2 linked regions of the Formosa agariphila KMM 3901 genome follow. The protein of the gene in region 1 interacts with the protein of each later gene in a pairwise test. Links are inferred from orthologs where the notes say so. Each region holds a gene or a part of one and is shown on either strand. Other genes may lie near its edges.

The links. Proteins that work in one complex are often made in the same cells at the same time.
Region 2: the proteins of BN863_RS00190 (region 1) and def interact in binary tests that used the Escherichia coli proteins (3 or more experiments, as listed by UniProt). The link is inferred for Formosa agariphila KMM 3901 from one-to-one orthologs.

The regions. Positions count from the first base shown.
Region 1 is NZ_HG315671.1:44,778-49,635, reverse strand. What follows is about bases 864-3,667. They hold BN863_RS00190 (aspartate-semialdehyde dehydrogenase), read left to right. Parts: upstream 864-1,672; coding sequence 1,673-2,662; downstream 2,663-3,667. Other genes in these bases: BN863_RS00185 (prolyl oligopeptidase family serine peptidase), read left to right, coding at 2,756-3,667; mscL (large-conductance mechanosensitive channel protein MscL), read left to right, coding at 1,127-1,537; alr (alanine racemase), read left to right, coding at 864-1,065. Also shown: more of alr, read left to right, coding at 1-863; more of BN863_RS00185, read left to right, coding at 3,668-4,858.
Region 2 is NZ_HG315671.1:889,016-893,772, forward strand. The notes cover bases 1,035-3,737. They hold def (peptide deformylase), read left to right. Parts: upstream 1,035-1,942; coding sequence 1,943-2,533; downstream 2,534-3,737. Other genes in these bases: ruvX (Holliday junction resolvase RuvX), read left to right, coding at 1,035-1,436; BN863_RS03865 (hypothetical protein), read left to right, coding at 1,559-1,831; BN863_RS03875 (DUF5606 family protein), read left to right, coding at 2,590-3,039; mazG (nucleoside triphosphate pyrophosphohydrolase), read left to right, coding at 3,143-3,737. In the rest of the region: BN863_RS03850 (glycosyltransferase family 9 protein), read right to left, coding at 1-74; BN863_RS03855 (2,3,4,5-tetrahydropyridine-2,6-dicarboxylate N-succinyltransferase), read right to left, coding at 75-890; more of ruvX, read left to right, coding at 1,026-1,034; more of mazG, read left to right, coding at 3,738-3,916; BN863_RS03885 (NAD(P)/FAD-dependent oxidoreductase), read right to left, coding at 4,161-4,757. UniProt on the Escherichia coli protein: Removes the formyl group from the N-terminal Met of newly synthesized proteins. Requires at least a dipeptide for an efficient rate of reaction. N-terminal L-methionine is a prerequisite for activity but the enzyme has broad specificity at other positions.

The sequences.
Region 1 (4,858 bases):
GCTTTAGAACACAACGTTACCTATCTTAAATCTAGATTACAACCTGCTACCAAATTTATGGCTGTTGTAAAATCGTATGCTTATGGAAATGCTGCGGTAGATATTGCTAAACATTTAGAAACACAACATGCCGATTACTTTGCTGTGGCCTATACTTACGAAGGAGAACAGCTAAGAACGTCTGGCATTACCAAACCCATTTTAGTACTTCACCCACAAGCTATAAGTTTTAACATTCTTATAGAACACTGCTTAGAACCAAACCTATACAGTTTAAAAGTACTGAAAGAATTTGTGGCTACAGCCGAAAATTTAAATCAGAAAAACTATCCTGTTCATTTAAAATTTAATACTGGATTAAATCGTTTAGGATTTTCGGAAGCAGATATTCCAGAGATACTTTCACTATTAAAAAATACTGAAGCTATTAAAGTCACCTCGCTATTTTCGCATATGGGAGCTAGTGAAGACTTAAATGAAAAGGAATTTACTGTAAAACAAATTAAAACTTTTAAACACGTTACCCATCTCCTTTTAAAGCAATTGCCTTACACGCCCATGCTTCATATGTGTAACACCTCTGGAATTCTAAATTACCCAGGAGCGCATTTCGATATGGTAAGAAGCGGAATTGGAATGTATGGTTTTGGAAATTCAGAAAAAGAAAACAGTCATTTTAAACCTATTACGACATTAAAAACTGTTATATCTCAAATTCACCAGATTCCTATTGGGGATAGTGTTGGGTATAACCGCGGCCACATTAGTAATGCGCCGTTAACTACTGCAACGCTACCATTAGGACATGCCGATGGCATTGGAAGAGAATATGGAAATGGTAAAGGATTTGTTGCTATAAACGGACAAAAAGCACCAATTGTTGGTAACACCTGCATGGACATGATTATGGTAGACATTACAACTATTGACTGTAATGAAGGTGACGAGGTTATAGTTTTTGGAGATTATCCTACAGCAGAAGAATTTGCTGCCACCGCAAATACCATTTCATACGAACTCCTTACAGGACTTTCACAGCGCATTAAACGCATCGTTTTAAAATAGATACATCTTTTTATTAATTTTTTTTACATACTTTAGTGATTATTAATTAATCCTAAACTATATGGCATTTTTCAAAGATTTCAAGTCCTTTCTCCTAAAAGGCGATATTATAAACCTTGCAACAGCAGTAATTGTTGGGGGTGCATTTGGTAAAATAGTAACATCGTTTACTAAAGACATTTTAATGCCTCCAATTGGCATGCTCCTTGGCGATGTTAATTTTACAGACCTAAAGTATGTTTTGAAAGAAGCAACCACGAATGCCGCTGGCGCAGAGGTACCTGCAGTAGCAATTAATTACGGTAACTTTATACAAATGGTTATCGATTTCATTATTATCGGTTTCTGTATTTTCATGGTATTAAAAGCTTACGAAAATTCTAAAAAGAAAGAAGAAGCTGCTCCAGCACCACCTACAGGACCAACTCAAGAAGAACTTTTAGCTGAAATAAGAGATTTACTTAAGAAGTAATAATTGTTAAATAATTAACATTTTGTTATTTGTTGTTAAATAGCCTTAGTTTGAAGAAACTAAGGCTGTTTTTTTAATTATTAATACTTAGTTTTGCCATAAATAATTAAAGACACACTTAAACTAATTGATATAATGAAAGTAGCTGTAGTTGGTGCCACGGGTATGGTTGGCGAAGTAATGCTAAAAGTTCTTGCAGAACGTAATTTTCCATTAACAGAATTAATTCCAGTAGCGTCGGAGCGCTCTGTAGGTAAAACAATTTCTTACAAGGGACAAGATTATAAGGTTGTAGGCTTAGCAGATGCAGTAGCAATGAAACCAGATGTTGCTTTATTTTCTGCTGGTGGAGATACGTCTTTAGAATGGGCGCCTAAATTTGCTGAAGCAGGAACAACAGTAGTAGATAATTCTTCGGCTTGGAGAATGGATCCTACTAAAAAGTTAGTCGTTCCAGAAATTAACGCGAACGAATTAACAAAAGACGATAAAATTATTGCAAACCCAAACTGTTCAACTATTCAATTAGTTATGGCTTTGGCTCCGCTTCATAAAAAATATAAAATGAAACGCGTTGTTGTTTCAACATACCAATCGGTTTCTGGTACCGGTGTAAAAGCTGTAAAACAACTAGAAAACGAAATTGCTGGAATTGAAGGCGAAATGGCTTATCCTTATCCAATTGGAAGAAATGCATTACCACATTGTGATGTATTTTTAGACAACGGATACACAAAAGAGGAAATGAAATTAGCCAAAGAACCTCAAAAAATCTTAAACGACACGTCTTTTTCTGTTTCTGCAACTGCAGTAAGAATCCCTACTGCTGGTGGACATTCTGAATCTGTAAACGTAGAATTTGAAAATGATTTCGATTTAGCCGATGTTCGTAAATTATTAAGCGAAACTCCAGGTGTTGTTGTTCAAGATAATACAGATACAAATACGTATCCAATGCCAATTTATGCACACGATAAAGACGATGTATTTGTTGGACGTATTAGAAGAGACGAAACACAACAGAATACAATTAATATGTGGATTGTAGCAGACAACTTAAGAAAAGGAGCTGCAACGAACACCATTCAAATTGCTGAGTATTTAATTAAAGAAAATCTTATCTAAGGTAATTTTTATCAAATAAATCATAAAAAAAGCTCTTAAGCCCTACGCTTAGGAGCTTTTTAGTTATTTTTGGCTCTCAAAAACTTGCATGTTATGAGAAAGCTACCAATCCTCCTATTTGTTTTAACCCTATTCAATTCGTGTAAAAACGAACAAGAACTTAAAAAAAATAATAATCAAATAGTGCACTATCCTATTACAAAAACAGCAGATACTGTAGACACTTATTTTGGTGTTGAGGTTAACGATCCATATCGCTGGCTGGAAGACGACAGAAGTCCGGAAACAGAAGCTTGGGTTAAGGAGGAAAATAAAGTAACGTTCGGGTATTTAGAAAACATCCCATATCGTAACGAGATTAAAGACCGTTTAACAACACTGTGGAATTACGAAAAAATTGGAGCACCTTTTAAGGAAGGCGATTACAACTATTTCTATAAAAACAACGGCCTACAAAATCAAAACGTTATTTATAGAACTAAAGGTGACGATAAAACAGAAGAAGTTTTTCTTGATCCAAATACCTTTAGCAGTGAAGGCACAACATCTTTAGGCGGATTATCTTTTTCTAAAGATGGAAGTATTGCTGCCTATTCAATTTCTGAAGGAGGAAGCGATTGGAGAAAGATTATTATTATTGATACAGAAACTAAAGCCGTTATAGAAGACACCATTATTGATGTTAAATTTAGTGGAATGTCTTGGAAAGGAAACGACGGTTTTTACTACTCGAGTTACGACAAACCTAAAGGAAGTGAATTATCTGCTAAAACAGATCAGCACAAAGTATATTACCACAAACTAGGTACTAAACAAGAAAACGACAAGCTTATCTATGGTGGTACAGACCAAGAAAAGCACCGTTACATATATGCTTCGGTTACAGAAGACGACCATTATTTAATTATTACGCCACGTACATCTACATCAGGAAACAAATTATACATTAAAGACCTTACTAAAACCAACAGTAAGCTTGTTCCAGTTTTAGTACATACAGACAGCGACACGCAATTAATAGACAATATTGGTAGTAAATTATTTTTTGTTACCAATTTAAATGCACCAAACAGACGCATTGTTACAGTAGATGCATCAAATCCGAGTCCAGAACATTGGGTAGATTTTATTCCTGAAACAAAAAATGTATTATCGCCATCTACAGGGAGTAATTTTATATTTGCTCACTATATGGTTGATGCTGTCTCTCAGGTTAAACAATATGACTATGAAGGCAATTTAATTAGAGAAGTTGAACTTCCTGGTATTGGAACAGTAAGTGGATTTTCAGGAAAAAAAGAAAATGAAACTCTATATTATTCATTTTCAAACTACACCACTCCAAGTACAAGTTTTGCTTACAACCCTAATACAGGGACTTCTGAAGTGTATGTAAAACCTAAAGTAGATTTTGATCCAAGTCAATTTGAAAGTAAACAAGTATTCTATAATTCTAAAGACGGTACTAAGGTTCCAATGATTATTTCTTATAAAAAAGGGACAGAGTTAAACGGAAAAAACCCAACAATTCTTTATGCGTATGGCGGATTCAATATTAGCTTAACACCTGCTTTTAGTATTGCCAATGCTGTGTGGATGGAAGAAGGCGGAATTTATGCTGTACCTAACCTAAGAGGTGGTGGTGAATACGGAAAAGCATGGCACGATGCTGGAACTAAGATGCAAAAACAAAATGTATTTGATGATTTTATAGCAGCAGCAGAATATTTAATAGAAAACAATTATACATCTCCTAAATACTTAGCAATTAGAGGAGGTTCTAATGGCGGATTATTAGTTGGAGCAACAATGACGCAACGCCCAGATTTAATGCAAGTGGCTTTACCTGCTGTTGGTGTTTTAGATATGTTACGTTATCACACATTTACAGCTGGAGCTGGATGGGCATACGATTACGGAACTGCAGAAGACAGTAAAGAGATGTTTGAATATTTAAAAGCCTATTCTCCTGTGCATAATGTAAAATCTGACGTAAATTACCCTGCAACCTTAATTACAACTGGTGATCATGATGACCGTGTGGTTCCTGCACATAGTTTTAAATTTGCTGCAGAATTACAAAAGCATCAAAACAACGGTAATCCTGTTTTAATTCGTATTGAAACAGATGCAGGTCACGGAGCAGGAACTCCTGTAAGCAAGACAATCGAGCAATATGCCGATATATTTGGATTT
Region 2 (4,757 bases), 840 kb from region 1 along the record:
TTTAATGCTTCAAACAGAATACTACTTGTAAGCACATCCCCAATCATTTTCTGTTGTACAACTAATATCTTCATTTATACAGCTACGTTGTTATCACGAAGCGCATCATTTAAAGAGGTTTTCTTATCTGTACTTTCTTTACGTTTTCCAATAATTAAAGCACAAGGTACTTGAAACTCTCCAGCAGGGAATTTTTTAGTATAACTTCCAGGAATTACTACAGAACGTGCAGGAATACGTCCTTTAGTTTCTACAGGAGTATCTCCAGTTACATCTATAATTTTAGTACTCATTGTAAGTACAACATTAGCACCAAGAACAGCTTCAGTTTCTACGTGAACACCTTCTACAACAATACAACGCGATCCAACAAAAACATTGTCTTCTATAATTACCGGAGCAGCTTGTAAAGGTTCTAAAACACCACCAATACCAACACCACCAGAAAGGTGAACATTTTTACCAATTTGAGCACAGCTACCAACAGTTGCCCAAGTATCTACCATAGTGCCTTCGTCTACATAAGCACCTATGTTTACATAACTCGGCATTAAAATTACACCAGAAGAAATGTATGCACCATGACGCGCTACAGCATGAGGTACTACACGGATACCTTTTTCTGCATAACCTGTTTTTAATGGAATTTTATCATGAAATTCTAACGGACCACATTCTATAGTTTCCATTTTTTGGATAGGGAAATATAGTACAACACCTTTTTTTACCCATTCGTTTACTTGCCATCCGTTTTCGGTTGGTTCGGCAACACGTAATTCTCCAGCATCTAGAAGAGCAACTACTTTTCTTATCGCATCAATTGTGCTTTTTTCTGATAACAAAGCTCTGTTTTCCCAAGCTTGTTCTATGATAGATTGTAATTCTTTCATTGTAAATTTTAAATTTTTCCAAATATACTTTTATAATTCATCACCTTAAAATTGAAATCATAAATTTATCTAATTCTTTATCAGTAAAATCTATACTAATTTGGGTTGTTATAGTAACTTTGTGAAAAAATAAAAATGGCTCGAATTTTAGCAATCGATTTTGGAAAGGTAAGAACAGGATTAGCAATAACCGATGAACTTCAAATTATAGCCTCTGGACTTACTACAGTAAATACTAAAGAACTTATTCCGTTTTTAAAAGATTATGTTGCTAAAGAAAACGTAGAACTTTTTGTTGTTGGAGAGCCTAAACAGATGGACGCTACAGCTTCCGAGAGTGAAGCTTTAATAATTCCGTTTCTTGAAAAATTAACTAAAGCTATTCCTCAAATTCCTGTGACTCGCGTCGATGAACGCTTTACCTCTAAAATGGCTTTTCAGACCATGATTGATGGTGGATTGAAAAAAAATCAACGTAAAAATAAAGCTTTAATCGATGAGATTAGCGCTACGTTAATACTACAGAGTTATTTATACTCGAAGTAATTGACTGCTTTTAAGGAATTTTCCTAACATTTAGCTAATTAACGATAATTATATAGTCTTCGGCTAAATTATATTTCATAATAAGACTTAGCACATATATTTGTTGCAAATTAGTTAATGCTATGAACTATAATAAATTAATGTTTTTTATCCTTGTGTTGGGTTTAAGTACTATTCAGCTTAAAGCACAGCAGGAAGATACAGAAAAAAGTCAACCCTTTTTCGCCACAGAAATAATTGAAGCTAAACCTGTTTTAGTAGAACTACCTTCTGTAAAATTAAATGATTTAAAAATCGTAAATAGGCATCGCGATTTAATAAACGCCTTAGTGGAATCTAAAATTAGATGTACTCTAGATTTATTTACCATTACTAACGATAGGGCAGCGTGTTAAAAGCTAAAAAATTCTTAAAATTTTAAACTCTTTATTAAAGGTGTTTTAATATTATAGGCTATTACCGGTAAGTATTGTACTTTTGCACTTTAATTTTTACAACGTACGATAATGATATTACCAATAGTCGCGTATGGCGATCCCGTATTAAAAAAAGTTGGACAGGATATAGATCCAGATTATCCGAAATTAGATGAACTTTTGGATAATATGTTCGAAACCATGTATAATGCATATGGTGTAGGACTTGCAGCTCCACAAATAGGTTTGCCAATTCGTTTATTTGTTATTGATGCCGCTCCATTTGCTGAAGACGAAGATTTGTCTGAAGAAGAACAAAAAGAATTAATCGGATTTAAAAAAGTATTTATAAATGCAAAAATCACTTCTGAAGAAGGTGACGAATGGGCATTTAATGAAGGCTGCTTAAGTATTCCTGATGTTCGTGAGGACGTGTTTAGAAAATCTAAAATTACAATTGAATATCTAGACGAAAACTTCGAGTCGCATGTCGATACGTACGAAGGTCTTGTGGCACGTGTTATTCAGCATGAATATGACCATATAGACGGAATTTTATTCACAGAAAAATTATCTTCTCTAAAAAAGCGTTTAATAAAAGGTCGTTTAGAGAACATCTCTAAGGGGAAAGTAAACGTGGACTACAAAATGAGATTTCCAAAACAAAAAAAGAAACGATAATATTTGTATTACACATACAAACACTAGATATTTGCCATCTTTTTAAAAATTAATTTATGAGCTTAGATAAAGTATTAGCTATTTCAGGAAAACCAGGATTATACAAGTTAATCATGCAAACGCGTAACGGATTTATTGCAGAATCTTTATTAGATAATAAAAGACTTTCTGTAACAATGAATCATAACGTAAGCGTGTTAAGCGAAATTGCTATTTATACGCTAACAGAAGAAGTACCTTTAAAAGTGGTTCTTCAAACTATTGCAACAAAAGAAAATAACGAACCTTCAAGTATTAGTCATAAAGACAGTAAAGATAAATTAGAAGAGTATTTCTTCGAAATTTTACCAGAATACGACGAGGATCGTGTGTATCCAAGTGATATTAAAAAAGTAATTCAGTGGTATAACTTACTTCAAAAAAATGATTTATTAGATTTTGAAAGTGAATCTGAAGCATTAGAGTCTGAAGAAGCAAGCGAATCTACTGTTTCTGAAAAAGAATAAATTCAAACAGCAAACAAACATATTAAAGTCCGGCCTCGAGTCGGACTTTTGTTTTTATTACCTTTAAATTAATTAAAAATATCACCTTTATTAAACATATTTTATGAATACACGTGCAGAACAACTTCAGGCTTTCGATAGATTATTAACTATTATGGATGAATTGCGCGAGCAATGTCCGTGGGATAAAAAGCAAACCATGGAAACCTTACGTCATTTAACTATTGAAGAAACTTACGAACTTGGGGATGCCATTTTAGATAATGATTTACAAGAAATTAAAAAGGAATTAGGTGATGTATTACTTCATATCGTGTTTTATTCTAAGATAGGAAGCGAAACCAAGGATTTTGATATTGCCGATGTATGTAACAGTATTTGTGATAAATTGATAAGTAGACACCCGCATATTTATGGCGATGTAAAAGTTGAGAATGAAGAAGATGTTAAACGCAATTGGGAAAATTTAAAATTAAAGGAAGGTAATAAAAGTGTTTTACAAGGCGTTCCTAATAGTTTACCGGCATTAGTAAAAGCTAGCCGAATTCAGGAAAAAGTAGCAGGAGTAGGATTCGATTGGGAAGAACCACATCAAGTCTGGGAAAAAGTAGAGGAAGAACTTGAAGAATTTAAAGCTGAAATTGCGACTGGAAATCAGGATGCTATGGAAGATGAATTTGGAGACGTTTTGTTTTCTCTTGTAAATTATGCTAGATTTTTAAACATAAATCCAGAAAATGCATTAGAACGTACTAATAAAAAATTTAAAAAGAGATTTGAATATTTAGAGTCGAAAGCTAAGCTATTGGGGAAATCTTTAAAAGATATGACACTTGCAGAAATGGATGTGTTTTGGGAAGAAGCAAAAAAAATATAATTTTTTATAAATCATGTAATCCAAGACAAGTATTCTTGCGTATATAATAATAAGGATGACATAATTCTTCATAGATTAAGATTAATAGCATAATCCTTACATTTAAGCTATGTCATTCAAAATAAGTTATTTCTATATAGGTTAGGGAATAGCGGTTTAGTTAGTTAGTAACTCAATCCTACTTGAAAATTATCCTCACGATAATTTATTTCGGGTAGGATTGAGTTTTTTTATGGTTTTATGTTTACTCAGATTTTTTCTCTTTAGGTCTAATAATCATTCTAAATGATTGATCTTTATTAATGTAGTATCCCATCCAATCGTAAAAGGCACGCATTCTGTTTCTAAAACTTACTAAAGACATGATATGTACAAAAATCCATACGCACCATGCAATAAAACCTTTTAGGAAGAATTTTTGGTCTGGACCATCTGTTACGGCTTTATTACTTCCAATAATAGCCATAGACCCTTTGTCTGAATAATTAAAAGGTTCCCAAGCATTAGATTTTAAGTTTTTACCTAAATTTTTGGCTTGCTGAATAGCTACTTGAGCCAATTGCGGATGTCCGTTAGGGTAATCCTTATCTCCAATTATAATGGCTGTATCTCCTAAAGCATAAATATTAGTATACCCCTCAACTAAATTATGACTGTTTGTTTTTAATCGTTTTCCTCTACCAAAATTTTCTTCCTTAAAACCATCAAAAGTTCTAGCAGAAATTCCTGCTGCCCAAATTAAGTTTCTAGATTCAATTTCTGTACCGTCGGAAAGTGAAACTACATCATCTTTAAAATCTTTAACAAAAGTGTTTAATTTTATAATAACACCATATTCTTT